One region of the Alkalihalophilus lindianensis genome, then DNA from elsewhere that is predicted to be linked to it. Evidence: a T-box and tRNA genes for the amino acid it is inferred to sense, from the RefSeq annotation. Region 1 holds a T-box; the other holds one or more tRNA genes.

What was found. The T-box of region 1 lies ahead of tyrS (tyrosine--tRNA ligase). A T-box ahead of a tRNA ligase gene usually reads a tRNA of that ligase, here a tRNA-Tyr.
Region 2: it encodes a tRNA-Tyr, which carries the amino acid that the T-box ahead of tyrS (tyrosine--tRNA ligase) is inferred to sense. The anticodon was not compared.

What each region holds. Positions count from the first base shown of each region.
Region 1 covers NZ_JAWJBA010000001.1:185-15,471, reverse strand. The annotation lists gene RYX56_RS00100 (hypothetical protein) at 1-30, opposite strand, end outside; gene RYX56_RS00095 (hypothetical protein) at 369-737, shown strand; gene RYX56_RS00090 (ASCH domain-containing protein) at 934-1,374, opposite strand; gene RYX56_RS00085 (hypothetical protein) at 1,426-1,623, opposite strand; gene RYX56_RS00080 (ABC transporter permease) at 1,799-2,641, opposite strand; gene RYX56_RS00075 (ATP-binding cassette domain-containing protein) at 2,641-3,633, opposite strand; gene RYX56_RS00070 (hypothetical protein) at 3,910-4,464, opposite strand; gene RYX56_RS00065 (hypothetical protein) at 4,481-4,729, opposite strand; gene RYX56_RS00060 (HAD family hydrolase) at 4,815-5,474, opposite strand; gene RYX56_RS00055 (VanZ family protein) at 5,536-6,075, opposite strand; gene RYX56_RS00050 (hypothetical protein) at 6,370-6,936, shown strand; gene RYX56_RS00045 (helix-turn-helix transcriptional regulator) at 6,945-7,907, opposite strand; gene RYX56_RS00040 (dihydrofolate reductase family protein) at 8,015-8,554, shown strand; gene RYX56_RS00035 (IS1595 family transposase) at 8,876-9,883, shown strand; gene RYX56_RS00030 (ArsR/SmtB family transcription factor) at 10,413-10,736, opposite strand; gene RYX56_RS00025 (SRPBCC family protein) at 10,737-11,153, opposite strand; gene tyrS (tyrosine--tRNA ligase) at 11,673-12,917, opposite strand; T-box leader at 12,962-13,176, opposite strand; gene RYX56_RS00015 (MarR family winged helix-turn-helix transcriptional regulator) at 13,194-13,631, opposite strand; gene RYX56_RS00010 (AAA family ATPase) at 13,904-14,368, opposite strand; gene RYX56_RS00005 (hypothetical protein) at 15,104-15,287, opposite strand, start outside.
Region 2 covers NZ_JAWJBA010000003.1:395,224-410,510, reverse strand. The annotation lists gene RYX56_RS12200 (DEAD/DEAH box helicase) at 1-878, shown strand, start outside; gene RYX56_RS12195 (YqhG family protein) at 856-1,653, shown strand; gene RYX56_RS12190 (DUF2759 domain-containing protein) at 1,696-1,875, opposite strand; gene RYX56_RS12185 (MBL fold metallo-hydrolase) at 2,210-2,845, shown strand; gene RYX56_RS12180 (DUF2626 domain-containing protein) at 2,910-3,155, opposite strand; gene RYX56_RS12175 (YqzE family protein) at 3,365-3,553, opposite strand; gene RYX56_RS12170 (shikimate kinase) at 3,601-4,101, opposite strand; gene comGG (competence type IV pilus minor pilin ComGG) at 4,094-4,483, opposite strand; gene RYX56_RS12160 (ComGF family competence protein) at 4,473-4,913, opposite strand; gene RYX56_RS12155 (type II secretion system protein) at 4,900-5,223, opposite strand; gene comGD (competence type IV pilus minor pilin ComGD) at 5,204-5,671, opposite strand; gene comGC (competence type IV pilus major pilin ComGC) at 5,649-5,954, opposite strand; gene yidD (membrane protein insertion efficiency factor YidD) at 6,116-6,352, shown strand; tRNA gene RYX56_RS12135 (tRNA-Leu) at 6,462-6,543, opposite strand; tRNA gene RYX56_RS12130 (tRNA-Lys) at 6,557-6,632, opposite strand; tRNA gene RYX56_RS12125 (tRNA-Glu) at 6,642-6,716, opposite strand; tRNA gene RYX56_RS12120 (tRNA-Ser) at 6,728-6,818, opposite strand; tRNA gene RYX56_RS12115 (tRNA-Asn) at 6,820-6,894, opposite strand; tRNA gene RYX56_RS12110 (tRNA-Ile) at 6,896-6,972, opposite strand; tRNA gene RYX56_RS12105 (tRNA-Gly) at 6,988-7,058, opposite strand; tRNA gene RYX56_RS12100 (tRNA-Arg) at 7,080-7,156, opposite strand; tRNA gene RYX56_RS12095 (tRNA-Gly) at 7,166-7,237, opposite strand; tRNA gene RYX56_RS12090 (tRNA-Gln) at 7,245-7,319, opposite strand; tRNA gene RYX56_RS12085 (tRNA-His) at 7,330-7,405, opposite strand; tRNA gene RYX56_RS12080 (tRNA-Tyr) at 7,418-7,502, opposite strand; tRNA gene RYX56_RS12075 (tRNA-Asp) at 7,519-7,595, opposite strand; tRNA gene RYX56_RS12070 (tRNA-Met) at 7,600-7,676, opposite strand; tRNA gene RYX56_RS12065 (tRNA-Ser) at 7,713-7,805, opposite strand; tRNA gene RYX56_RS12060 (tRNA-Ala) at 7,816-7,891, opposite strand; gene comGB (competence type IV pilus assembly protein ComGB) at 8,051-9,061, opposite strand; gene comGA (competence type IV pilus ATPase ComGA) at 9,091-10,131, opposite strand; tRNA gene RYX56_RS12045 (tRNA-Gln) at 10,238-10,309, shown strand; gene mscL (large conductance mechanosensitive channel protein MscL) at 10,421-10,933, shown strand; gene hlpB (HNH nuclease-like protein HlpB) at 10,925-11,230, opposite strand; gene RYX56_RS12030 (hypothetical protein) at 11,285-11,467, opposite strand; gene RYX56_RS12025 (ATP-dependent helicase) at 11,590-13,950, shown strand; gene RYX56_RS12020 (HD domain-containing protein) at 13,947-14,609, shown strand; gene RYX56_RS12015 (glycosyltransferase) at 14,629-15,287, opposite strand, start outside.

The DNA.
Region 1 (15,287 bases):
TAGTGTCACTCGTGCTGCAAACCTGCTCATCTTTACCTAACTCCTCTTACTGAATCTACTTAAAAATAGGGATACGCTTACTATTTTCTCTCAACTAATCTTAACATTAATTCCCTTTTAATTGGGAGGAAGGGGCGTATTTAACGGGAAAGTCCATAAAAAAAACCCCTGCTTTAGCAGAGGTTGTATCACCATTTAGATAAAACAAGCAAGATCCTTTGTATAATTTCAGCTTACTTTTATTGTTTTTTTCTACTATAGTTACTATTTAAAGGTTAATCGAGAATTTTATAAAAAAATATGGCAATGTGGTGATAAAGAGGATTTAGGATTACATAGTTATTAAATACAGAACAGGAGGCGTTTTTATGAGGTGGATTCTTCTTTTATGTGTATCTTTCATCTTTCTAGCTGGTTGTGGTGATACCAGACAGTACGATTCCTTCGTGAACGAGCATACTACAGAACAAGAAGGAGCTTATAATTTGTATATTTATTATAATGAGAGTTTAGACGAAATTGCTGATTTTACAAACGAATTCAAAATGGAGGATCATCTCTACATCAGGAACGTCCAAACCTACAGAGTGAATGATTTAAGTTCAACGTATCAAAAATTAGCTCAACTGGATGCTAATATGCTTCCTATGTACACTTTGTATAACCATGAACATATTGAATTAAGTACAAGTGATCCTACTGAATTGCTAGATTACCTAAGAGATGAGATGAGTTGACATAAATAAAAAAAAGACCGACTACTATATGTCGGTCTATAGAATGTCCATATGCTGTGCCTTATTGCTTCAGTTAAAATGGATTCTCTCCTGTTCTAAAAGGAACTAGAATGATATAAATAGAACCTAAAAATAATATCCAGAAGATCTTTTATACACTGCCAAAATCAATCCCACCTTTATGGTTCCTTAACCTCTATTTTGGATATACTTTCTCAAACCGTTCACATACAACAAGCATATTTGGTGAAAAGGCTTTCTCGTATTCTTTTAATAACGTAGTAAAGAATTCTTCGTGTGCATCCCACCAGTATTGATAATCTCCTTCGCCTTCTGCTAATGCGAATTCCTCTGAAACTTCATTCATCGGAAGCACTTCAACGGATTGAATTTGAATGACTGCAACTGGCTCATTCTGACCATTAAAAATGATATAATATTCACCTGCTTGAGGGATGGCTTCTTTTTCTAATTCATAAAATACCAAACCTGACGTTGTTGCTGTCTTCTTTCCATCGACTACTAAGTTCGCTAACTCATCAGCCGAAGCTCCAAATTGAAAGGCATCCTTATACTCGCTCCCTTGCTTTTGATGCTCTACGCAAAATTCATCCCAGAATTGTTGCACCTTCTTCATATGTAATCATCCTTTTCTTAAAGTTCATACTCCTTACTAGCCAATCTCCATTTAAGTAATATATTTTAGCGTAAGAGCAATCAACATCCATATGGGTAAAGAAGCGATTGACATCAATAAGCATCTTCTTCCCATTTTTTTCTTCTCTTTATCCTTATCCCCCAGTAAAAAAAGAAATAAGACAACCCCAATTATAGGGAAGATAATGCACATGATAGATAGAATAAATTTATCATGGGTAGTTTCCATCCATACCCTCCTTGTAAAAAAAGTTTCCTATAACGACCTACTCTCGGTTTCTCCCATTATTACCCTACCATAATTCAGCCTATTTATGGGTTTATTTCCCATATCCCCCTCCTTTCTTTTGTACTTGGTACGTAAATAAAGCTTAACGACTATTACTCGTTAAGCTCAGCCAAAGTTACTTCTTGCGGTATAAGTACATGGTAAGTGGTGCGAAGATCGCCATGATCAGGATGGAGACAAATAGAACCCATCCAATTTGTTCAAGTGTTGCGGTACCGTGCATCAATCCACGAACAGCCGTTACAAGAAGCGAGATCGGGTTGACGTCAACGAATTTTTCCAACCAGCCTGGCAGCGTCTCCGGGTCAACGAACACATTACTGACAAATGTCAGCGGAAAGAGCACCATCATGCTCACCATCATCAGTGATTTTTCAGAGCGCATGATGATTCCAAGTGTCGTCCAGATCCATGATAAGCTAAAGCAGAAAAATAAGATTAAGGCTACTGCTTCAATGACTCCGATAAACCCACCATCTGGTCGAAATCCGAGCAGAAGACCAAGTCCAATCATGATCGCTGATGCAATTGAGTAACGAACAGCATCAACGAGCAATGCGCCAACTAATGCAGATGGGAGCCAAATCGGTAACGTACGAAAACGATCAAATATCCCTTTTCGAATATCATTGTTCAAGTCGAGCCCTGTATACATCGTAATTTGTGAAACAGTCATGACGAGAATACCTGGAAGGAGGAATTGCAAATACTCACTCGTCGATCCCGCAATCGCACCACCAAATAAATACGTAAACATTAATAGAAAAATAATCGGAAAGACAGTCACATCAAATAGCTGCTCAGGGATATGTTTAATCCGAAGCATAGCCCGTGATGCGAATGTGAGGGATGAAGATAAGGCACTCGGGCGATCCGGACGCTTACTTGAGGCAATCGCATCAAGTAATTTAGCATCGGCACCGTTTTGTTCTTTTGGCTCTGTCATTTGATTTGTCATCATCGTGTCTCCTCACTTGCTTGTGCTACATCTGCTGGCTGATCCGTTAACGTCAGGAATACCTCATCAAGACTAGGCTGACCGAGTGAGAAGTTATCTACCCCAATCTTCTCTTTCGCTAGTTCTCCAAGGGCCTCGGCTGCTAATGAAGCATCAGCCACTTGGGCGGTAAGAGAAGCGGCATCGCCAGCAGGTGAAACGGCTACCTCGAGCTTTTGTGTGAGAACGTCAATCGCTCTTGGGCGATCTTCAGGATTAAGAAGCGATACATTCAATGTCCCCGTACCGACTGATGCCTTTAAATCATTGCTCGTTCCTTCAGCAATAATCTTCCCTTTATTAATCACCGCAATGCGATCAGCTAATTGGTCTGCTTCCTCTAAATATTGCGTCGTCAGTAACACCGTCGTACCGGCATTAACTAAGGCGCGGACAATATCCCACACTTGATTTCGGCTGCGCGGGTCTAATCCGGTCGTTGGCTCATCAAGGAATAAGAGCTCTGGTGTCACCACGATACTGGCGGCAATATCAATACGACGACGCATGCCACCCGAATAGGTTTTCACTTGTCTCTTTGCTGCTTCTTTAAGACTAAAAGCACTAAGTAATTCATTAGCTCTCCCTTTCGCCTCTTTTTTCGAATAACCCATTAACCTGGCAATCATCACGAGATTCTCAATTCCAGTTAAATCTTCATCAATCGACGCATATTGACCAGTCAAGCTGATTCGACTTTTGACGGCGTCCATTTCTTTAACCAGATCATGACCAAAAATACGTGCTGTTCCCTCGTCTGGCTGCAGTAATGTGGCAAGCATGCGAATCGTCGTGGTCTTCCCTGCCCCATTCGGCCCTAGAAAGCCATAGACCGTACCTCTTGGAATCGATAAATCAACACCATCAACTGCACGATGGTCACCGAATACTTTCACAAGCCCCTTCGCTTCCACTGCCAAATTGGTGGATTGTTCTACCTGTTGTTCATTCATATAGCTCACCCTCTCAAATTAACTCACTAATTAAACCATACTTGATTTATGTAATAACATCATATCATCCTTATGCTAACCTGCTTTGTCTACACCATGAAGAGTCTAATAATACAAAGTACTTTTTATGATGGGAATTGCTTCATCTCTTCGTCATCATTTTAAACACATGATATATACTACATCCGCAAAAAAGTAATAGAAGAATGAACCCACCATAGAAAACGAAAAAATCCATAGAACCTTGCCCCCCCTGATGCGGAAACTACACTTTATTCACTTCACATTCATAAGAAAAGAGCGTGTTTGTTCCAATGCCTCTTCCTCCGTAACATACTCATTGTTATAGGCTAACGAATAACCACCATTTAAAGAAATACTATGTATTGTAAATGTCGTATCTTCTTGAATAGCCACTTCAACTCCTTCCAGTTCCGTAACCTGCTGAGCGGTCGTAGTTGTCATCCCATTCATGCCATAAGTGATCATGAAAGCAACGTCGCCCTCAAAAGGTCCGTACACTTTTTTCGCATGATGTTGTTCCTCCCACTCCGCAACATTGCTCGGCTTTTGAAAATAATCGATGACCTCACTTGTTCGCCCATCTGCATATTGGACATCAATGCTCCTCACACTGCCATCATCACCATACTGGACGTACACATAAGAAACGTCAAGCTGTTCAAATTCAGGTAGATAAAGTACTTCACCTGTTTCTTCATAAATCATATCCACTACATCTTTCTGTGTCATTGTTGACTGCGTTGCAGATGAACAACCCGCAACTACCAAGAACAGCATCACCCTAAAGGCGATCCAAACCCCCTTCAACCTCTCCACCTCCAATCTATATCCTCCCTATTATATGTAAAGCACCTAATACCACTGCTAGGCAGGAAACAGCCACCGCAACACGATAAAATGTGATTACTTTTGGATTTCGATTATCCAATTGTAATTGAAAAACAGAAAAGAACATTGTAAGTCCTAGTAGAAAGGGGAAGATTGTCACTCTACCCGTAAAACCTGCCCAAATCACCATACATGTGGATAGGATCGTCATGATCAACAATGCGATTTTCAAATGTGATTTCATTCATTCATCCCCCCATAACAAAACCAATCCACCGTTCTTTTTTAAATTGGTTGTACGTATAAAACTGTTCGGTGAATGAGCTATATTATTTATTCAATTTAGGTAGTATCGCCTTTAACTCCTTCAAATCATCGATTACAAAATCAGCCTGAGACAATTCATCTTCTCTTGCAAAACCAAAATGACACCCTATCGATAATAACCCATTATCCTTTGCAGCCTGGATATCAGATAAGCGATCACCTACAACAGCCGCATTGGTTAGACCATATTTCCTTATTATACTTTGCACTAAGTCTGATTTATTCAAAGTTTCAATTTGTTGTATACTAAATGTTTCAGTCACCCAATTATCCAAATGATAGTAACCAACAATCGCTACTAAATAGTCCGTTAATCCATTACTCGCTATGTAAATAGAGCAATTATTCTCCTTTAAGAAACTGAAAACTTCCTCTACATTAGGATATAAGGCACCTTTTCCCCTTCTTATATTGTCGACTAACCTTTCTAAAAAGTAACCATCTGTGTGTTCTCTATCTTCTATAGAATGATGAGGCAATAACGTTTCCCATACTTTAGGTAAGGGCACACCCATGATTTCACGGTATTTTTCAATAGGCGTTTCCGCATCCCATTTATTTAATGATCGTAAATGATTAAAAGTATCATCAAGTGATAATTCCAATATTTTATCTGTTTGAAAAAGTGTTCCATCCATATCAAAGATAATTGCTTGAGACATTTTCTTTCTCTCCCTTTATCGTATTTCTGTTTCTTTTGCTACTTCGTAGTTAATGACTGACCTAGCCATCTACATTTTGTGCATTAAAATGAAAGCTTCTATAAAACAGTTTAATTTGTTCAAGAACAAAATAACCTAACACACCACCGACCGTATTCAAGATCAAGTCATCGACATTAAAAGTTCGTGCAAATATAACTCCGGAATAACTTAATACTAGTTGTACGATCTCTAACAAAAAACTAACAAGAAAAATAATAGCAGTTGCTCTTTTCAAGCTGTTAACCTTATATATAGATAGATAGACGCCCAACGGTAATAACAGTAGCATGTTATAAAAAGATAATTTAACTGCATTCCAAAAGAACCAACTATTACCCGAATGATATTGACTATAATGATACTGACTAATTAAATCACCTACAAAATAAAAGGGGATCAGTTGCACATTCCATTCCCAGCTCCAATAACTTTCAGGTAGGGGTGGAATATGGAGATGACCAATGACTTGCTGTAATACGTTTAATGCGTAGATTAAAAAGCTTAAATGAATGAACATTTTTATAAAGATATTCATTTTTTGTAATTTATTTGTGGACACATATATTCTCCTTCTGACAAGCAAAATGACCTTGCCACTTTTGAAGCAAAGCACGATGCGCTAGCTTCCTCCCCTCCCCCTCTAAAATGAGCTTGTTATAAAATACGAACTGTAGGACATACATCTACTCACATACTTTCGCCTTCGAACTCGACTGATACACACCTAATTATTTTAACATAAAATTCCATAAGTTCTTCTATTTTTTATAATAACCAAGCAAGGTAGTAAAACCAGAATAGCCGGGATTGTTTTGGTAAAAATAAATCTAATTATACTTGAGGATGATGGTACATGAAGAAACTTCAATTGCTGCTCATTACATGTAGCCTATTTATTTGTGGGCTCAGTGATGAATCTGTGTACGCTATTAAATATGAGGAAACTCAACCGATAGAGATACCTTATGCTGAAATTGGTTTTACAACGGTTGAAGAAGCTGTAAAAGAATTTGAACACTATTATCAACAAGACTTGAAACTACCTCTTAAAGTCCCTCCTTTACCTTTCACCCATCACTTTGGTCGGTTTACGGATCTAGATGGCGTTGCGAATGATGCGTTTGAATTGGAGTTTATCAATGAAGAATCTCCTGAAAGTCATTACATCCTCAATGTTCGGCCGGTTCAATATAAAATTCCGATCAAAGCTAAATACACTCTTAAAACGTATAAACTTAAAAATGGAGAGGAGGCCACACTCATAAACATCGCTGACTCGTTCGTGGCACTCGTCTTTGAAAGAGATAATTGGCAATACATGCTTAGTATTGATAAAAGAATTACTGATAAGGTCACTCCAAAGATATTAGTTGATATTGCCAATTCGATTGATTACCTAGGGGAAACGAAGCAGCCATAGTCTCTTTATTAAAAAGACTCATACAAACGAATAACGGCTTGTGCTGAATCTAAGAGTTCTTCTATCAAATTCTCTGGTGTGATCACTCTGATTTGATTTCCAAATCCTAAAATATATTCAATCGCTTCTTGTTTGTCATTGAACGTTAACGAAACGTGAGTCCAGCCTTCTTTAGAGATCTGTTTGGTGTCAATTGAATGGATGAATTTGGATGTAAACGTCATGCGGGGGATCATTGTAGACTTCACTTCCACTCCAACGACATATTCAGGTAACCGACGAATAAAGTCTGTCTTAGACTCCTCCCAGTAGTTGATTAAATGAAAGTTTGTCGGTCTTTTAAAGGCTTCGTCTAAAATCGTAGCAGAGACTATTCGTGATACCCTATAATTACGAAAATGGTTCTCATGTTTAGCGATTAGGTACCACTTGTTACTTTTAGCGACTAAGCCTAATGGTTCAACCGTTCTCTCACTCTCTTGATCATTTAGTTTCTTATAAACAATGGTTGACTTCCTATTTTCAAGAACTGCTTGTTGAACGATCTCTAAGTACGTGGTATCCTCGCGAGATTCTCTCCACGTCCCTGTATCTATGTAGATTCTTTCCCAAAAGATTCTTGTTTTAACGGTGTCGCTCTCAGGTAAAGAAGAGAGAAGTTTTTCTCGAATATCAATGGTTCCCTTGTTGATGCCTAAGTCTTTTAATACTTTATCTGAAGGAGAAGCGATCAGTGCATGAATCTCTTCTGGCTTCAAATAAGATAGATTGGTTTTAAAGCTTTCTAATATCGTCCATCCTCCATGCTTGCCTCTTAGTGCATATACTGGGATTCCAGCTAAACTTAATGCGTCCATATCCCTAAGAATGGTTCTGCGCGAGACATTCAGCTCGTCGGCTAATCTTTCCGTTGTCACTATATCTCTATTTTGCAAAAGGAACATGATATTCAGTAATCTTTCCGCACGCATCGAATCACCTCGTTGATTATCTTAACCTATTTTATATCAGCTTAATATGACATAGGTTGTCATATTAACGTTCTATAATCAGGTTATACTGAAAAAGAGGTGAAGATATGAGTCAAGAGAGAAATGTTGTATTATTTATTGCTACGAGTCTAGATGGGTACATTGCTACAGAAGAAGAAAGATTAGATTGGCTATTTGAGGTAGAGGGAGAAGGAGATAATGGGATCTCAGATTTTTATAAAACCGTCGATACGGTTTTAATGGGGAGAAAGACATACGATTGGATCATTAATGCAGACAGTATAGATGAATACCCCTATAAGGATAAACATAGTTTCGTCTTTACACGATCTACAATCGACGATAATGATCATACACATTTTATCAATCATGATGTAGAAGCTTTCGTGCGAAGTTTAAAAAGAAAGCAAGGAAAAAACATATGGCTATTAGGTGGCGGGCAGCTAGTGACCACATGTATCGAAAAAGATTTGGTCGATGAAATCATCATCACTGTAGCACCAAAGATCATTGGGTCAGGCATTCCACTCTTTATTAAAGGAAAGTATAAAGTGAACCTCTCCTTAGAAGGGGTACAGACTTTTAATCAGTTCGTCGAATTACATTATAAAGTAAGGAGAGATTGATGATGGGTTAGAATATGAGTAGCTATTTGCTCATCTGTGCAGCTTTGCTTCCTGTAGAAGCATTGCTGCATAGTTTGATTTTAGTTTTTTAAAAGCTCCTATCTCTACAAACTCCTCAATTCCTTAAGCAGTTTGAAAATTCTCAAGCTAACCGAGCGTTATCTTTTTAAAATAGCCTTTTCCCATGACCAAGAAGAATAAATGCTCTTACAAAGATTAAATTCCCCTTACATTAATAAAAGCTGTTTTCGAATAAATTGTTGCTTTCTTGACCATACTATTAAAAGGTTGATATAATGGGGTTTAAGGAGGCGTTCAAGTATGTGGAAAGATGTTTATGAAGATTTCAGCGAATTAACTAAATCTGAGCAAATGGCGTTATTTAAAGCGATGAAACAGGACTTGGTTCCAGATGAACCAGACAAAATTACGAAACTACTCAAAAGCATTCGTGAAGCCCGATTTGCTTCTGGTTTAGGTTGTGTTCATTGTGGAAGCACATCGGTAAAACGGAACGGAAAATATCGTTCCAGACAACGCTATCTATGTAATGATTGCGGAAAGTCTTTCAATGATATGACTAATACGCCATTTTCAGGCTCTCGCTACCCTGAAAAGTGGGTGAAATACATTGAACTAATGGTCGAGGGTTATACCTTGCCAAAAATCGCTGAACGCTTGAACATTCATATCTCTACCGCATTCTATTGGAGACATAAAATCTTGAACGCATTAGGCAGTCTTGGATTTAACCAATTGCAAGGTATCATTGAAAGTGACGAAACCTTCTTTCGTGAGTCTATGAAAGGCAGAGAAATTATCCACAGAAAACCCAAGAAGCGTGGTGAAAAAGACGAGAAAAGAGGTATTTCTAACCTTAAAATTGCTGTTGTAGTAGCACAAGACCGTAATGGTAGTGTGATTGCTCGAATGGCAGGTACAGGTCGTGTAAGAGCCGAAGAAATTGATACTGTGATAGGTGAGTATATTCACCCATCTGCTTTGTTATGTACGGATACAGCAACGAATTATAAAAAGTTCGCTAAGATAAAAGGATTACAGCACGAAACGGTCAACGAACGCCTAAAACAGCGTGTAAAGAAAGGTATCTATCACATTCAGCACGTCAATAACTTTCACAATCGCTTGAAAACTTGGATGGAAAGATTTCAAGGAGTTGCAACAAAATACTTGGACAACTATCTCTACTGGTTTCGTTGGCTTGATATTGGGAAGAACTTAGCATTTGAAAAACGAGTGGAGCAAATGCTTATTTCAGCGTGTCAAAAATCAAATCATACAACCGTTAAGATACTTAGAACTGCATAATAAAAGACCTCAGACAGAGGTCGTAATTGATTTGATTACATACTGCTAATCAAGGAAATCAAAAGCCACAAAAATATTATGGATAAAGACAATAGAATTACAACTAACACAAGAACTTTGAATTTTCTTTTGAAAGTGTAAAAAATTGCAATGATTAGTCCACAAATTGGTATTCCTAACCAAACAATGTCTTGTAATAGTTCGCTCCTTGACCCTATAACTCCGAGTATGTTTGTAAAGAAAAATACATACCAAAGAAGTTGTAGATACAAGCCCAATTTTAATAAACCCTCAAAACCTTTCAATAAAACACCCCCAAAAAGTAACATTTACAGTGATAATGATATTTTACCAGAGATATATTGTATTACAAATTTTAATTTTATATTTAAAAGCAACAATCCTTTAGAAAACAGCCTTAATAAAAAAGAGTGTAATCCCTCTTTATTGAAAGATCACACTCGATACTTAAACCTCACTAAATTCACTTAGAAAACCAATATTCACGTTCAGTCTCTATTTCTTCAGATTAATTTTCCTCATCATTTTCAACCACATGTTTAAGGATCGATAACTTGTTATTCCAAAATTGTTCATAATATGAAAGCCATTGCTTTACTTCTGTTAACGGTTCTGGATGCAACTGATATATTTTTTCTCTACCGACTTTTTTTCCACTGATCAAATCTGCCTCTGAAAGAACTTTTAGATGTTTGGCTATAGCTGTACGACTTATTGAAAAATGAGAAGTTATTTCTGAGATAGCTAGTTCTTTGTTGGCAAGCAACCGGAGAACCTTTCTTCTCGTAGGGTCAGCAATTGCTTGAAACACATCATGCTTTTCTGCCGCCACTTATTCTTCCACAACCTTTCGAAGGTCCTCGACTATTCCACCCCAACCATAATCCATTCTTTCTCGTACAACTGCACTTTTCTCGTTTGCTTTTGGAAGAACAGTATCTGGAGATTTCCAGCCACTATGGATAAGAGTAAATTCCGTTTTTCCTCCACTTTCTTTAAGTAAAAAAGAAACTACCCAACCTTCTGTATCCCATGAAAACGAAATTTTATACGGTTCATCTACCTCTAATACTTTGCAGGGAGATGGTCCAAATGGAGACTGTATATGGAATTCATGCCCTACTCTAGGTTCGAAATCATTCGGCATGAACCATGAGGCAATTCCTTCAGAAGTCGATACTGTATTCCATACTTTTTGTATAGGTGCTTCAAACGTGATTGTTTGCTTAATATCTTGTAATGTTTCCATGTTATAATCTCCTTTTCAAAATATATAACCATTTGGTTTCGTATTTGATCATATAACACCAAATGGTTTCATGTCAACATTTTATCTTGCTTTATTAGTTTCCTCAATACTTTCACAACCTATGGTGAATTCATTTAAGAAGTAATATATTATTTCTTAAATGATAACCCTTCTTCTTCTAATTTAAAGTTCTCATAAGTATCTATTAAACAAACCTGCTCATTCCTTCCACAACAATGGAAACTCCATTGAAACAGTTCAAATGTTGATGCTACCCGTTTGTTTAATAAGTAAAAGAGAGGTCACAAAGACCTCCCTCAACTATTGATTTTTCTTAACAGGAACCTAATTGATCTCTTCATCCAAATTGTTCTCGATATAGCTTACCGCTTCATTCATATTTTTAGGATATGTATATAAAAGTAGAAATTGTACAACTCTTGTTATACATTCTTCCCCGTAGTTGAACTGAATGTAATAAAAAGGTGTAACAAAATTCAGTTACACCTTTTACCATATTTACAATTTTACCTTTATAAATTTGCGTTTCCCAACTTGTACAACTAATCCATCGGTAATAGTAATTTTGAATCCTGTATCTTCTATTTTTTCTCCATTTATTTTTATTCCTCTATTATCAATCATTCGTCGAGCCGCACCTTTAGAACTGAACATTTGCAACTCAACTAAAAATTCAATTATTGGCATTTCCTTATTACCCTTCCATTCAATCACTGGCATCTCATCAGGTACTTGCCCCTGTTGAAAAACTGCGACGAAATGCTGCTCTGCTTTTTTTGCCGCTTCTTCACCGTGATACATTCTTACAATTGTTTTTCCTAAGAGCATTTTAGCATCTCTTGGATGTAGTGCACCTAGTTCTAGGTCTCTTTTTATAGTTGCCATTTGTTCTGGTGAGAAGTCAGTAATAAGTTCGAAGTATTTATTCATTAATTCATCCGGAATCGACATCGCTTTTCCGTACATTTCTTGAGGACTTTCATCAATACCAATGTAATTTTTCTTTGATTTAGACATCTTTTCTACACCATCAAGTCCTTCCAATAATGGCATTAGCATGGCTACTTGTTTTTCTTTTCTAGACTTCTCTTGAAAATGTCTTCCCATTAGAATATTAAAATGCTGGTCTGTTCCGCCAAGTTCAATATCACATTCTAATACAACGGAATCGTAACCTTGCATTAATGGGTAGAAAAATTCGTGCAGTGAAATTGGCTTACCAAGTGCGGTTCTTTCTTCAAAATCGTCCCTTTCCATTAATCTTGCCACTGTTATTTTTCCTGCTAATTGAATCACATCTTCAAAGCTTAACTGTGATAGCCACTTTGAATTATAATGAAGTTCAATTTTATCCATATCCATCACTTTTCCAAACTGTTCAAAGTATGTTTTGGCATTGTGTTTTACTTCTTCATCAGTTAGTGGCTTTCTAGCAGCGGACTTTCCTGTTGGGTCTCCAATCTTTCCAGTGAAATCCCCAATCAGTAATTGGATAACATGTCCATTCTCTAGAAACTGTCTCATTTTCTTTAAAACGACGGTATGACCAAGATGTACGTCTGGAGCTGAAGGGTCTAATCCTAACTTTATTTTCAGTGGTCGATCTTCCAAAATAGATTTTGCGACTTTCATTTCTAATTCTTCCACTGGAATTATATCTTGCACACCTTGCGTGTAGATAGCCATCTGTCTCTTTACTTCTGTAACTTGTTCTGCTGTTAATTGTTCTATTACTTCATTCATTTTTCATTCCTCCTAAATATAATAAAAAAACCACATCCCTAATATGAAGGGACGTGGTTTTGCACGCGGTACCACCCTTGTTGAAGACTTAATCTCTTCCACTTAACGATTAACGGCTCGTCCGTCTTTGCTATCTATAACTCACAAAGAAAAGCTCAGGGAATGTAATTCGTGTTATCTTTGTGTCGATTCGCAGCAACCACCGACTCTCTGAAAACAGGGAGATAACGACTACTAGATTTCCCGTCAATGCTTATATAATATTTATTTAATAATTCAAAAATGATTTTCTTTGATTATTCTTCTTAATAAAGCAGAAATGTTCTTCTGCTCATTTACAGAAAGATTGGAAGCAATTTCAACTTCACCCTGATGGAACTTCGGATATAAATCTTCCATAATTCTTCTACCTTTATCGGTTATTGTGACATAAGTAATTCTCCTGTCCCTATTGTCTACTTTCCGATAACATAGTTCCTTTCGTTCCAAGGTTTTTGTAATATTACTTATCGTTGCCTTTGTTACTCCAGCTGACCCTGCTAACTTTTTGGTTTCTACTTGATTTCCTATCCATAAATCATAAAGCAATGAAAAGGATGTCCAAGATAGACCATACTCTGACAAAACCTCTCGCTCCATTTTGTTTTTTAATCCCTGTGCAATTCGATAGACATTTGTTACAACAGCGATTGCATCCAAATTCAATGATTCCATTGGTAATTTCGTTAACAGGTTAATTGTGTCCACTTCTTCAGGGAGTAGTTTCCCTTCTTCATTAAATGAATGAATAATGCTCCCCCCTTAAATTTTCATAATCGTTAGCTATGAAACGATTATAATAAAAAAAATAATGAAATGCAACAAAGCAATTACAATAAAATATAATTTATGTTTTCTTCTACAAAACTGCTTCGTTAGCATAATAAGTAGTGCGCTGACCTTTTTTAAATCTACGTATGGGTTAGTTGAATACTTCAAATACATCATTATAATAATTCTATAAGCCGTCTACAAATGATATTAATTCCACTATTTGTAGTATCAATAATAACACCCGCACTGTTTTCTAATAATGGTAAAACGTTTTTATAGCTATCTATTACCTCAGCCTTTTCCTCTGGACTTTTGCCATAATTATGAGACGTTCTATTATTTATTCGATCAATCATTACCTTAAGTTCAGCCTTAAGTAGAACAACATTATCAAAGTAATCATAAAATTTACTCTGATTTGAATAACACCCTGACATAAATAAATGGGATTTTTTGTGCTTCTCTATCATTTGAGTTATTTTTTCTTCATCCCAAACTCTTTCTTCTATCTCACCATTTTTTACTACCTTTATGTAGCCATAGTCTGTATCGACTACATTATATCCCTCTCTTTCTAATTGTTTTAATACACTTGATTTACCTACTCCAGATAAGCCTGTAACAAATATTATTGCCATAGAAAGCCCTCCTTTTTATAGATTTGTGCACTACCAATTATAAATAAAACCCACTCGTTACAGCACTTAAGATATATGTTTTATTTTTTAAAAAAGAAAGATCTATATGATTTATATAACCTAAATGAGGAGCAGATGATACAAGTGTCCAACTACATTCTCTCATTACAGAAAGAGAAGACTATTGCTCCTTCTCTAAAAAAAAGATCCTCAGCATAAGCCTCACAAACACTAGAAAACAGGCTGCAGAGCGACTCGCAGCCTGTTTCCCCCCTCCCCTATACTCTTGTAATTCGTTTTATTTTGAAACTCCCCGTTAGCTCCCCAACTTGAGCAGCAGCTTGTCCCATTATTGTCTCTAAAATATAAATAGGGAAAATTCTAAAGGAACACTAGATCGCAGCGGACATAGGATCTTTTTCCCTAGTGGATTGTCCTCGAAATACTGTTAAGTTATACTCCCGTTAGATGAATAGCAACTATGTATTACGATTTATTTTTTTTATTTACACGATGTTCTATTCCAAAATAAACGACGGCAATAAGAAACAGGATAGTTGAAAGCAATAAAAATATGCCACTCCATTCGCCTTTAAATATAGTTACATTTACAAGGGTGATTGTATGCATTAAAGCAACGATAATAAACAATATAGTATATGTTTTCAAGAACATACACCTCCAATTACTGTAAAGAATTTATATTCTTTTGTTCAACTTTCCTGCTCTAATAGTTCAACATTTTCTGTCAACCTCATTTTTTAGCCACTTTTCTTCTACTTGGTATCTATTTAGGGTTTCAGTAATAGCATCTTTAACTACCCTTGGATATTCGTTTTGTAATTCCTGCTTCAACTCTTTAATATCAACTCTCAATACTTCTATCGCTCTAACTTTTTCTTCTTTAGACATATATTCA
Region 2 (15,287 bases), on a different contig from region 1:
GGACTAAAAGAGTCGTAGAAACGATTCCTATCACATTTAGTCAAAAGGAACGTGAATTCTACGATGCTTTGCAAACTCTTAAAGGGGACTCTAGCCACTTTTCTTTGATTACACTCCAAAGAGAAATTTGTAGTAGTCGTGAAGCTGCTTTTATGACATTAAAAAATATGATTGAGAAAGCTCACAAAGAAGACCGGGCCATCCCACAAGCTGAAAAACTGCTTAACATGATCGGTGAAATTGATGGACATGCAAAAGCAGAAAAAGCATTGGAGCTGGTAAAATCCATTAATGATAAAGTCATCATTTTCACGGAATATCGAGCAACCCAACTTTATCTCCAATGGTACTTAAAACAAAATGGTATATCTTCTGTCCCATTTAGAGGCGGATTTAAACGAGGAAAAAAAGATTGGATGAGACAATTGTTTGAATCTCATGCACAGGTATTAATTGCCACAGAAGCAGGTGGAGAAGGCATTAACCTACAGTTTTGTAGTCATATAATAAACTTTGATTTGCCGTGGAATCCAATGAGAATCGAACAACGTATAGGCCGTATCCATCGACTCGGACAAAAAAATGATGTTCACATTTATAATTTTGCTGTAGAAGACACCGTCGAACAACATATCTTAAAATTACTTTATGAGAAAATCCATTTGTTTGAAGCAGTTATCGGTGAACTCGATGAAATCTTAACGAGGATTGATCTTCCTTCAATTGAAGAACATGTAAAAGATATTATCGTCCACTCAGACTCTGATGGAGAAGTAAAAATAAAATTAGATCACCTTGCCGCTATTATGACCGAAGCAGCAAGCGAGAAAGAAAATGATGGAGGTGATGAGCTCGATGCAACAGCAACAAATTCATAATTTCCTAGAACGTTATTTTATTGCAAATGATAGCTCAGTCCTTGAAAATTCATCCACCCACTTAACCATTCAGCTCTCGATTGAGCTTGATAAATTATTAATGAATCGACCCTTTTATTGGCATTATTTAGAAAAGACTGGCGGTACACCTAACCCAATGCAAGTTACCTTTATTACTGACAAAGCAAATGCTCCTGAGGATCTAAGGGGAGAACCGATTCATTTTGGATCTCCTCGCCTTCATCAATTATTTGCTTCGACTAGAACGTTAGGCGGTTTTATTAGGTTGTATGAACAAGTTCCTATTCAAGGACATACTTCGACACCCCTTCAACCATGGTTATGTCTAAATACCAAAGTATCTTTTCAATGTGATCGAAAGAAAGACGTCATTCTATCTCTTGGTCTTAATTTAATTCATGGTCAAATCGTGCCAGGATTTTATGATTCAATTCAAGGAAAACAATTAAAATCAACAATTCCAGATTATTGTTTTACTTTATCACCACTCATCACACCTAAAAGCGGGATTATTCGCTTACAGAAAATGGTGCAAACGTATGCTGAAAATGAAGATTCAACTTGGGCTGAGGATGCAATGAACAGGTGGGGAGCAGATCTTGCCTTACTCGAGAAATTTTATGAAGAATATGATGAAAAACCTGAGAGTTATGAGTTAGAAAAACAGGCCCTCACCGAACAATATGAACCTAAAATTATCGTTGAGATCATTAATGGTGGAATTTTTTATTTACAACAACAAGTCTTCCACTAAACAAAAAAACTCCCTCATCGGATAGATAAGGGAGTTTTTTCATTAAGCTGTTGCGCCGCCACCAGCGACGATTGAGATAATAGTCATGACTGAGAACCAGCCAAATACAGCAAGTGATAATGCAGCAAAACCTACTGCAAAGAAGTTCTTTCTACGCATTTCGCGCACAATTCCTACTGCAGAAAGGATCGCTACTAATAGAAAAGTAATTGCTAAAAACATATGGTCTCACCCTCCTTATGTATGTAACTCAGTACCCAGTTTGTACATCTTATTATAAACAAAACCATGTCCTCAAACAAGAGGATATTAAGCTTAACACGGTACAATAGCGAAAAAGCACTGAACAAAAAATCATCCGATTGAGTAAAGGTTTCTTATAAGCTTCACCCTCTTACCTTCAGTATACTCAAAAAGCAAGGAAAATTACAGACAAAAAAATTGGTACCTGTGAACGTTTTAAGTCGATAACAAAATGAGCATACCTTTGTAACATCTGATAGAAGATAGTAAGATAAAGGTGATAGTATGAGAAAAGGAAGACGGAGGAGATAAAATGAACTGGACACAAATCCCACTAGGGCCATTGCAAACAAACGCATACGTACTAATGAATAAAAATAAAGAAGCTGTTATTTTTGATCCAGGTGGTAATGGACCTGAGTTTATTAAATGGCTAAAAGATCAATCCATTAAACCGTTAGCAATTTTATTAACCCATGCTCATTTTGATCATATCGGTGCAGTAGATGAGGTACGAGATGCATTCAATTGCCCTGTATACATCCATCAAGAAGAAAAGCATTGGTTAACAGACCCCAATAAAAATGGTTCATCACGCTTTTTAGGTGATGCTGCTATTTCAACTCAACCTGCTGATCATCTTTTAACTACTGAAGACCCCATACATATCGGCGAGTTTACATTCGAGGTTTTTCACACCCCTGGTCACTCACCAGGTAGTGTCTCCTATTATCTTGCTTCAGAAGGTATCGTGTTCTCAGGAGACGCTCTTTTTAAACAAAGTATCGGAAGAACTGATTTACCCGGAGGAAACCACGAACAGTTAATAAAAAGTATCCATTCAAAATTATTAGAGTTACCCGAAGAAACTACCGTCGCATCAGGACACGGTCCTACAACAACAATAGGAGAAGAAATGGATGAAAACCCTTTCTTATCCGGATTTTAAGCAAACAAAAAACGTTGTTCCAATACGGAGCAACGTTCTTTTGTGTGTATATGTACCGAAGATCCTAGTGACCTCCAAAACTTGGTACTAATAAGAAAGTTGAATAGTACGTAAAACCAACGAAGAAAATCGTTAAGTACGCACCAAAAATGTAAATATACACACGTTCTGATAAGTTTAAATAGCTTAGTGCTAACAATGCACCTGTTTGGGCAAAGAATAGCAAAGCCATGTTAAGCATATCACCAACAAAGAACAAGACTGAGAAGATACCTGTCCAGAAAGCTAAAACACGATACATGCGCTCCATTTGCTTACTCCCTCCTTCTTTTGCAATCACTATCCGTCAATTGGAAGTCATAATGCTGGTTATCTAATTATAGAGTACAAACTTATTATATACGAGATAAACTTTGATTGTAAATGCTTGATCAGTGGCAAATGTGTGTCACATGGATTTAAAACGACATTTACTAACATATTTATCAAGATTCACTTTAATTACTTGGTGATTTTTGCCTATTTTTTTGATGCTCTTTTTTTAAAAAACAGACTGATAGCTAGTGGTACAATTCCAAAAGTACGATAAGCAAATGGAGGACGTTCTGCTTTCTTTGCAGCTTTCTCTTTTTTTCTAACTTCTTTTGGTTGATCAAGCTTTAAAACAAATTGTTGTGTTAAAAACTTTACATAGTCATTCAATGACACGATCATCACCTCAACGATTATTCGTTTTAGTATGACCATATTTCAATCTACTTAAGCATAAGTGATTTTAATTCTTCAACCAAATTTAGAATCGACTTACCGGTTGTGTCGATCTGAATATCAGCCTCTCTATAAAAGGGAAGCCGTTCCTTAAACATTGCTGAAATCTGTTCTTTGTTTTTTTGTTTTAATAATGGTCTAGAGTGATCCATTGAAGTACGGCGAATCACTTCTTCTATTTCACAATCAAGAAAGACGACTTTACCTGATTGTTTCATGATTTGTCGATTTTCTTCACGTACTACAATTCCTCCCCCAGTCGTAATAATAGCTCTTTTATTCAAAAGATTGCGAAGTGCCTCTGTTTCAAGGGATCTAAAATAGTCCTCCCCTTTTTCTTCAAAAATAGTCGAAATAGACGTCCTGTAGGTCTGCTCAATCCATTGGTCCGTATCAATTACTTGATAGCCAATCGCCTTCCCTAAGGCTTGGCCTACAGTCGTTTTTCCAGAACCCATAAATCCTGTAAGATAAATTTTCTCATTCACGCCTTGATACCCCCCAATATTCCTTTATCACATGATGATTAGGATCATAATAAAATTGCGCATTTCGAGTACGAGAAGGCTCCTTAAGAGTCGCTCGCATCGCTACATGCCATTCACTTTCGTTTTTAGTCACTACTACAAGTGTAACGACCCCACCATCATATGAAAAGGAAAATGTTGAAGAGTTTCCGTTAGAACTTACCTCCTCTAAAAAATCCACTATACTCATTTGCAAGTATGAATCTAATTGGATTATATGATTTTGTTCTGCAATAAACCTCTTTTCTTGTAGATAGATATTTGTATGAGTTAGAAAACCAAACAGTAAAAGGGTGCACAATATTAAAACGATGGGATACACAAATCCTCGTTCATTCTTCATCCCTAACCCCATACATAGGCATCATCACACGACTCGCTTCCTGACCATCAATTAGCTTCACATCGCATCTTAGGCGGGGTAAATCCTTTACGCATTGAAAGTATTCAACCCGAAAAAGCATGGGAACATAGCCTGTATTTTTTGCAAACCGCCGAACTTGCATGCCTTCTACATGTCGATAACTAATATCACGGCCATCTCCTTTTATAAGGATTAATTCTTTGTCCAAAACGCGCATCTCAACAGATTCTAGCAGATCATCATTTAACTGGTTCATAAATATCATTAATTCAAATTGTCCATGAGTATCAAAATTTTTTGAAGAACCGATCAGCTTTGTCATAAGAGGAAAAAGACTTATTATGATTACAAGGAGGCTAATAACAATTAAGCTTTCAAGTAACGTAAAGCCCATTTCATCTTTTAGCATGCAGACACCTCTTGTAATCCCGTTTATTTTCACCAACAAAAGATAAACAAACGAGGTAAACATTCGTGGCAGGATCTGTGAATTCTTCTTTTTTAACCCACGAATCTAATTCAATCGGTGGTTGATCCACTAAATAGAGTTGAATTAATTCTTGAAGATGATGAAGGACTTTCTCCTCTTGTTTAAGAGTTAACCTTTCATTATATACAACCAAAAATGCAGGCAGGATCACCATTGAGCATATTGCTAATAGCAGGAAGGACATCATCACTTCTACTAGCGTGAACCCTTTAGAATTTCCGATAATCAACTCTCCCCTTTCCTAATAGAATGGTAAACCGGTACGTATGCCCGCCCACTTCTAATAACATCGTTCCAGAATACATCGGGTTTCCATTATACAAAAATCTAATATTAGTAAGTGGAAGGCTACTGGAGTGAAAAATCATTGTTTCATCCATAAAAGATCGTCGTAAAAGAATATCGTTGGAAGTACCTCGAATGATGTATTCTTTCCCTGTTTGGTTTATTGACACTTCGATTGTGCGTCCATGTGCCATCGCTAAGTGTTGGGCTAGAAGTAAGTCTTCTTTAAATTGTTTAGCTACTTCTTCTGTTTTATAACTGTTCCAGGAGTTGGGAAGAAAAATGATGGGTAGTAATAAGAGGATTGATAAGATTAAAAGAGTGACAAGTAATTCAGTCAACGTATGACCAGATTGTGAGGATTGCCTATTAATCGGAAACAACTTTACCATTTTCAAGCTTTAGTTGTTCTCCATTAGGACATGTTGTCGTCTCAGTATAGCCCTCATCTGCAAGAGCTTGGAGTGTAGATGGTTTTGCATTTTCTTCAATTTCATAAGCATGCACTTGTGTTTGAAGAAGTTTTATAGTGGCTTCACACCCTTTTGAGCCCGCAACATCATTATTTTTTGTCATATTAGGAATAGCAATTAATAAGAGGATCGAAATAATCATTAAAACAACCAACATTTCAACAAGTGTAAATCCTTTTTGATTAAATAAATACTTTTTCAATTGGCATCACCTCGGGGATAGGGTATCTTGCGGGAAACTGAATGAAGAACATAGAGGAATCTTAAAGCTCCTTCCCTCCTTTCTTTTGTCATTGTTTGCTATAATTAGACATCAAGCAAACAAATTCCTTCTTCATCTCAAAAAAAGCGAGGTTTTTTCAGTTGCAAAATTTATTATTGTTTTTCATCCGTATCTATCAAAAATTCATTTCACCGATAAAGCCTCCAACATGTCGCTTCTATCCTACATGTTCTCATTACGGCATTGAAGCAATTCAACGGTTTGGCGCACTTAAAGGGGTCTACTTGACGATAAAACGATTAAGTAAGTGTCACCCTTTTCATCCAGGTGGAATTGATTATGTACCAGAAAAAGAAAAAGAGACGTCAAAAAGCTAGCTAAACATAATTAGTGTATAGCTAGCTTCCTATAGGAGGAACCCTATTTTATAAAACGTTAAAAGTAACAAAAAAACTTGTACTCATAATGAGTACAAGTTTTTAAAAGTGCGGGTGAAGGGAGTCGAACCCCCACATCATAAGATACTAGATCCTAAGTCTAGCGCGTCTGCCAATTCCGCCACACCCGCATATTAAAATATATGGTGAGCCATGAAGGACTCGAACCTTCGACCCTCTGATTAAAAGTCAGATGCTCTACCAACTGAGCTAATGGCTCTAACTAAAATGGTGACCCGTACGGGATTCGAACCCGTGTTACCGCCGTGAAAGGGCGGTGTCTTAACCGCTTGACCAACGGGCCATACTTAAAAGTGGCGGAGAAGGAGGGATTTGAACCCTCGCGCCGCTCACGCGACCTACACCCTTAGCAGGGGCGCCCCTTCAGCCACTTGGGTACTTCTCCATGGCTCCACAGGTAGGACTCGAACCTACGACCGATCGGTTAACAGCCGATTGCTCTACCACTGAGCTACTGTGGAATGGTGGGCCTGAGTGGACTCGAACCACCGACCTCACGCTTATCAGGCGTGCGCTCTAACCAGCTGAGCTACAGGCCCATGAAAAAAATAAAAAGCGGGTGATGAGAATCGAACTCACATCATCAGCTTGGAAGGCTGAGGTTTTACCACTAAACTACACCCGCATGTTTCTTTTAAATTTCAAATGGTGCGCCCTGAGAGATTCGAACTCCCGACCTTTTGATTCGTAGTCAAACACTCTATCCAGCTGAGCTAAGGGCGCTAGAGACTAAGCGGAAGACGAGATTCGAACTCGCGACCCCCACCTTGGCAAGGTGGTGTTCTACCACTGAACTACTTCCGCAAAGAAATGGCTGGGCTAGCAGGATTCGAACCTACGCATGACGGAATCAAAATCCGTTGCCTTACCGCTTGGCGATAGCCCAAAAATAAAAATGGGGCGACTGATGGGAATTGAACCCACGAATGCCGGAATCACAATCCGGTGCGTTAACCACTTCGCCACAATCGCCATAATTATAAATGGTGGAGGGGGACGGATTCGAACCGCCGAACCCGGAGGGAGCGGATTTACAGTCCGCCGCGTTTAGCCACTTCGCTACCCCTCCACTATAATTTTTAAAATGGCGGTCCGGACGGGACTCGAACCCGCGACCTCCTGCGTGACAGGCAGGCATTCTAACCAACTGAACTACCGGACCATTTTGGTTGCGGGGGAAGGATTTGAACCTCCGACCTTCGGGTTATGAGCCCGACGAGCTACCGAACTGCTCCACCCCGCGACGTTAGATACATATAGAATAAAATTTAAATAAATATGGCGGAGGAAGAGGGATTCGAACCCCCGCGCGGTTTAACCCGCCTGTCGGTTTTCAAGACCGATCCCTTCAGCCGGACTTGGGTATTCCTCCGCTATATAATTGGTGGAGCCTAGCGGGATCGAACCGCTGACCTCCTGCGTGCAAGGCAGGCGCTCTCCCAGCTGAGCTAAGGCCCCCCTATGTAAAAGGCTATATCTTAAAGGCTTGTCTGTATGGTGAATTTTGTTCACCAGCGACGATTAATAATGTACCATGAAACAACATACAAACACAAGCCTTTTTTACAAAAAAAATTATTTTCATTAAAAAGGCTTGTGTCCTACCTTCTCTGATCCTTATTGCAATGTCCCGATCATTTGAAACATCGGCAGCATAATCGCTAAAAATAAAATAAAAATAAAAGCTCCTAACACAATAAAAATAACTGGTTGCAAGAAATCCATTATCTTATTTAACTTTTCTTCTAATTCACTATAAATAATTCCGCTAAAATTATCGAGGTCGCTTCCTAAATGCCCTGTCCGTTCTCCGTTTTCCACCACAAACGAAAGTTCTCTTAAAAAATAATCTCTTTCTCTGACTAATTCATAAAAAGGCCTACCAAGTTGAAGTTCTACTTTTATTGAAATCACTTCTTGTTGAAAAAAAGGTAGATGAGGTTGTTGCTCGAAAATATTCAATGCGTCTTGAAGAGAGGTACCGGATCGAAGTAAGCGTCCGACTTGAAGAGAAAAAAAGTAGGTACATAGCTGTTTAACCCAAGCAGACAACCAAGGAATCTTCAATAAGGATTCCACACGCCTTTTTGGTGACCACTTATGCTTAAAAAGAAGAAAATAACTTAATCCACTCAGTGTAAATAAAAGAAGGGCAAAGCCAAGATATGGCATCAAAACTAAAAATTTTAGTACCATCACTGTAAGTAATGGGGGCTCTCCTTGCATTGACAAAAAAAGTGAATTGAAGTGAGGAATTACAAATTGATGTAGTACCAAAAGGACCACTAGACAAATCCAAATAAGCAAAATAGGATAACGCATTAATTTAAATAATTGTTGTGTTGTTTGAAGACGCTTTTCTAATAAAGTACCTGCATGAATAAAGCCATCACTTACATCACCGTGGAATTGATAAAAATAAAGAAAGGAAACGATGTCTTTAGGTATCGGTAAAAGAGAAAAAGCTTTATGAATTTCTTGACCACTTTTTAAAGCTAGTTTCACTTCACTGAGCCTTTCTACTATAACGATCGGCTGGTGAATAAGCATAAAGGAAAGAGCATCTTCCATCGAATATCCCTGTTTAAGCAATACTCCTAGTAAACGAAAACATTTTGCATAAGACATATGGTTTGAATGTTTTTTAAATAGCCCTATCACCCCTTCCACCCTCTTTCTAGCTCTTCTCGATCAATGAAGCCTAGAGCCCATGCCTTCCTAGCTTGGTGAGGTAAAGTGTTAAGCTTTCGAGTATGACCTGATTCAATCATTTGATGAATGTGCAATCGATTATCAAATGTGTATAAGGCTGCTCTCTTATTAATTCGAACATCTCCAAAATAGACACCTTCATCTCCTTCAGAGCTTTTGACATTTACTAAATATTGCATAGCAACCGATTGTAACGCTTCCTTTATGTCATGTGCTGAAACACCAAATTCACGTAACCTTAAGAGTGCAGAATAATTATTGTTCGCATGAATAGTAGCAAAAACAAGATGTCCAGTGAGTGCTGCACGCACAGCCAACTTTGCACTAGCTGCATCACGTATTTCTCCAATCATCAGAACATCCGGATCATGTCTCAAAGCAGCCCTCAAGCCTACTTCAAATGATATTCCAGCTTTTTCATTGGTTTCAATTTGAATGAGTGAATGTAAGGACCTCTCTACAGGGTCTTCAATGGTAATAATTTTCTTATGATGCTTCAATAAAATATCATCTAATAAAGCATAAAGGGTCGTTGTTTTACCAGATCCAGTTGGACCAGCAATTAAACACAATCCATAAGGCAAGGCAGTAATATTGTTCAATGTGGAACGATTTGAGTAGAGAACAGGAAGGGTGGATAATGGTTGAGCGGAGCTTTGAGGGAGAATTCGAATAGCTAGACTTTCTTTAGATCGTGTGGGCAGAGTGGATAATCGTAAATTATATAAGCGCTGTTTCACTTCGATGGTCATAGAATTACTTTGAGGCAAGCGCCTCTCCCCTATGTCCATGCCACATGTGTATTTTAAGTGGCCCATTAATCGATCACCTAGGATGAGTGGAATTTGTTTAAAATCATATAGCTTGCCATTTATTCGCAATTGGATGAGCCAAGCTTGATCAATTGGAACTAGATGGATATCGGAAGCAAAAAATCCAACGGCTTCATTAATGAGCCCTGCACTTATTTTTTCAACTTCATACAATCACATCACTCCTTTCGTTCCCTTGTTATTCGACATGTGTTAAAAAAATCCTTTATCATTTTTGTATAGGAAATTGCAATCAGGGTAATCTATAAGTACAGAGCGATGGGCTATAGCCAAGTGGTAAGGCAACGGACTTTGACTCCGTTATGCGCTGGTTCGAATCCAGCTAGCCCAGTATACCGAAGGAGGACATGAATCTTATCATTCATGTCCTCCTTTTTAATCATGTCGTCATTTTTTTTGCATAGGCTATAGAAACTTCCTATGTTAGCTGGGTGATGTATATATGAAGATCCTACAAGAATTCAAAGAGTTTGCAGTTCGTGGAAATGTAATTGATATGAGTGTAGGCGTTATTATCGGCACAACCTTCGCTAAAATTGTAGAATCATTAGTGCATGATGTGATCATGCCGCCATTTAGCGTGTTATTCGGACAAGTTGATTTTTCTAATCTATACCTTAATTTATCAAATCGTCGCTTTGACACCTTTTCAGAAGCTGAAGCTGCTGGGGTGCCTATGCTTAATTATGGTTCCTTCCTCAATCACATCGTTCATTTTATGATTGTTGCTTTTATCCTTTTTTTATTTGTAAGACAAATGAATAAAATAAGAAGACCTAATGAAGATCCATTGATTGATATGAAAACAAAGCTTTGCTCCTTTTGCTTTAAATCAATTGCTTATAAAGCAACCAGATGTCCGCACTGCACCTCTGAATTAGAAGCTAGACGACTGAATGCTTTAAAGCCATCTCCTCTTAAAACAACGATAAAAAGGCGATCTAAATCACTTTGATTTCCATCGCCTTTCCTTAGACTTTTTAATGCGAATTAAAGTAGTAGAAGGTTGTTTCTTAATCCATCTTATAAATTTCTTTAATTGCTCGTCATCCTTTAAACGATCAATGGTCGTCAATCGAATGGCTATTTCTGTATTCGTGTACAAGGCATGAATTTGTTTATGACAGGGGATGCATAGCTGAGCTTTCTCTAAATGAGCCCCACCTTCCTCTCTCGGTATCAGATGGTGAATCGTTAATTTTACATTTACCCTCTCGCAAAGTTCACATGTCCCGACACGCTGTTTCTTCATCGAAATAGCTCCTTCACCTTTATTTCATATCGGACCTCTACCCTCTCTTAACCTCTATAAACTTCCGTCCTCTTTCATTTGTTTATATTGGATGTAGGTAATGAAAAGGAAGTTTAACCCTATTAACGAAGCGATGAATGGACCGAACAAAAATTCCTGTCCTATTATCCAACCGTAACCAAACAAAGAAAGGGATAGCAGTGTTACAACGATTCCTGCAGAAAAAAAAGTAATCATTCTAATTCCTCCTTACGTATGATGATGTCTTTTCTAAAATCAGCCCACCTTTAGCATGAAATCTGCTAGGATAGAAAGGTATTTTAATTCGTTTATGATTTTTAAAGTTAGGAGGCTCCCACTTGAAAACAGCTTTATATAAACAAAAAATTATTCACATTCCATCACTTGACAGAAGTGAATGGCAACAATTTCATAATGCTAGTATTCGTCAAGAGACAACTTGTATGCATTGTGGTGAGCCAATGCGATTTCATATAGGGATCTATGATGCTCCATCATTCATCCACCCCACCACTACTCTTGATTGTCAAAAAGAAGTTCTAGCCTATGAAGAAAGCTTGATAAAAAAACAGATACAACCAAAGGAGCTACTTCCTGTAACTAATACAAATGGCTTTAGTATGCCAAAAAGAAGATCGATTTCTACATCTGAAATACACGCTGATGACCCGTGGCGTGGTCCTGAAAACGTAAAAGCGATACCCCCTTTCCCTCTTACTAAAAAGGAGAAAAATGAATCGTTGACCGGCTACAGAGCTTCTTTAAAAGAGCAGGATATATTATTAGATGATCAACAATGGCAGGCGGCTACTACGACGGAGGGGCCATTGTTAATTTTAGCGGGAGCTGGAAGTGGGAAGACGCGTGTCTTAACAACAAGAGCAGCATATATGCTCACTGAGAAAGATTATTCACCAAAAGAAATGATTTTAGTCACCTTTACTGCCAAAGCAGCAAAGGAAATGAAAGAGCGGATGACGATCTACCCAGGTCTAAATCGTCAAATGTTGCAACAATTGGTCGTAGGAACCTTCCACAGCATCTTCTATAGAATGCTCATGCATCATAGTCCGGAACAATGGAATAGTACCCACTTATTAAAATGGGATTGGCAAAGAGACCAGATGCTAAAAGAAGCGGGACGCGAAATTCATTTAGATGAAAAAGAATTTGCTTATGATCAAGCCCTGACTCAAATAAGTTGGTGGAAAAACCATATGCAAAACCCAAGCCAAATCAAACCTCAAGACATTTGGGAAGAGCGTGCAGCCTATTTGTATAAACGTTATGAAGAAATGAGACAAAGAAAAGGATTGTTTGATTTTGATGATATGTTAATCGGTTGTTATGATCTTCTGAGCACTAATCAAAAGCTTTTAGAACGATACCAAGAACGTTTTTCATACGTTTCAATCGATGAATTTCAAGATATAAATAAGGTTCAAGTTGAACTTATCAGCCTACTTACAAATCCATCTAAAAACCTTTGTGTAGTTGGGGATGATGATCAATCGATTTATGCTTTTCGCGGCAGTGACCCTGATTATATCCTTTCATTTACTTCTTCCTACCCAGAGGCAAAAGTAGTCATCCTTAATCAGAATTATCGTTCCAATCACCCAATCGTCCAAGCTGCAAATAATGTGATTGCAACGAACCGGACTCGTTTTAACAAACAATTATTTGCTCAATATACAGAGGAACTTCCACCTATACTCTTTTATCCTTATGATGAAGAGGAAGAAGCAACGATGATCGTCAATGATATTAAGAGCCGAATAGAAAAAGGGGAAAACCCTAACGATTTTGCAATACTATTCCGCACGAATGTAACCTCACGGGCTTTATTTGAGCGCATGGTTACCTCAAGCATCCCTTTTTCAATTGAAAATGATGGTGATTCTTTTTATCGCAGAAAAACGGTTCGTAAAGTGCTTGCCTATCTCCGCCTTAGTTTAAACCCAGATAATGGACAAGCAATCCAAGACCTAATTGGTGCGCTATTTTTGAAGCAACAGGTGTTACAAGATTTAAAAGCATTAACGATTACAGAAGACTGTACATTTGTTGAAGCTCTTACCCATTTAAGTGGGCTACAGTCCTTTCAACAGAAGAAATTACAAAAGCTTCCGGATCAATTTAGACAAATCAAAAAGAAAACGCCTGAAGATGCCATCAGTTTTATTGAACAGGAAATGGGATTAAAGGATTATCTTAAGAAACAAGGAAACGAAGGAAATAAGCTAGAACGCGGTTCAGACGATGTACGCGACTTAAAAGTTTCAGCAAGACAACACACTACGATCGAATCGTTCCTTGAGCATGTTGACCATATGATTGCGAAACAAGAAGAAGCAAAGAAGCAACCTGTAAATAGTGAAGCTGTTCAACTTTTAACCATTCACCGAGCCAAAGGATTAGAGTACAAACATATCTATATACTTGGAGCAGTTGAGGGGTCCCTCCCACATGATTATGCCTTAGACGCTTGGCGTGAAGGAAATGATAAACCACTAGAAGAAGAAAGACGATTGATGTATGTGGCGATGACAAGAGCTGAAACGTCACTATCCATCTCAGTCCCTACGATGAGACGGGGAAAACGAGCACATCCTTCGCGATTTGTCCGTGAAGTGAATCGCTTAGCTCAAACACAGCAAAAAAAGAGAAGTGCTACGTTATCAGGAGGGTTACGATGAAACATCAAGATATTATAGAAGCAACCACCCAATGGGTGAGGGAACAATTATGGAATGAGCATACAGGTCATGATTGGCATCACATAGAACGTGTTACTAAAACAGCAAAAGCATTGGCCCTAAAAGAGCACGCTGACCTTGTCGTTGTTACCCTTTCTGCCCTTGTTCACGATTTGGCAGATGATAAAGTGGTAGAAAGTGAAGAGGGCGGTTTACAGGCTATCAAAGCTTGGTTCAGCGAAAGAAAACTAGATAAAGAGACGATTGATCATATCTTATCTATTATTACTTCCATGTCCTTTAAAGGTGGGAACGGAGAACCGATGGCTACTATTGAAGGTCAAGTTGTTCAAGATGCTGATCGTCTTGATGCATTAGGGGCAGTTGGAATTGCACGTACATTTATATATTCCGGGAGTAAAGGTCAACCGATGTATGATCCCAGCTTACCTACTAGAGAATCGATGACGCTAGATGAATATAGAAATGGAAATTCATCTGCCATTCATCATTTTCATGAGAAACTACTAAAGCTAAAGGACTTGATGAACACTGATGCAGGGAGGTCATTAGCCAAAGAGCGCCATCAGTTTATGGAACAGTTCCTTGATCAATTTCACAACGAATGGAATGGCACACTTGAAGAAGGAAGGGGCTAACCCCTTCCTTCCCTTACAATCATTCAATTATCCTTGCAAGCAACTCATGGTTGTAGATAACTTTTGGGTGGTCAGGCAAATAAATGGACGCTTTTTTATTATGGTCAAACGCTTGTTGATATTGCTTAAGCTTGTAATAACATACACACAATTGCAAATGTGGGTACCAAGATGAATAAGCCGGAAAACTGAAGCTCCATTGATTACTATCCGTCCTTATTGATAATGATTCATTATACCAGACAATGGCTGATGCATAATCTTTTTTCCTTAAATAATAATCCCCTAAGCGACAGCTCATTTCTGGGCGAATTTTTTTAGAAAACTGAAGAGATTCAATCAAAGCTTTTCGTTCTTCTTCTGGCTGCTCAAGCATTTTAAAACAATCCGCTTTGAAAATACATGAGAAGAACTTATCTTCACTCCATCCATCTTCAGAAGCTATATTAGATTCATATGCCTTGATGGCTCGGTTAAATTTTTTATTTTCTCTTAGTTCATTGCCATAATAGAAGTGATCTCTAGCAGAAAAGGTATCCCCACGCTCAATTTTCTTTTGATAGATATCAAGATTTCGACTGACTGAGTGTTTTTCTTTTTTATGAGTAATCGCTACATCGGAATGAATAATAGTACCATGGACCTTTAAATAATTATGAACATCTCCACACCATTTAA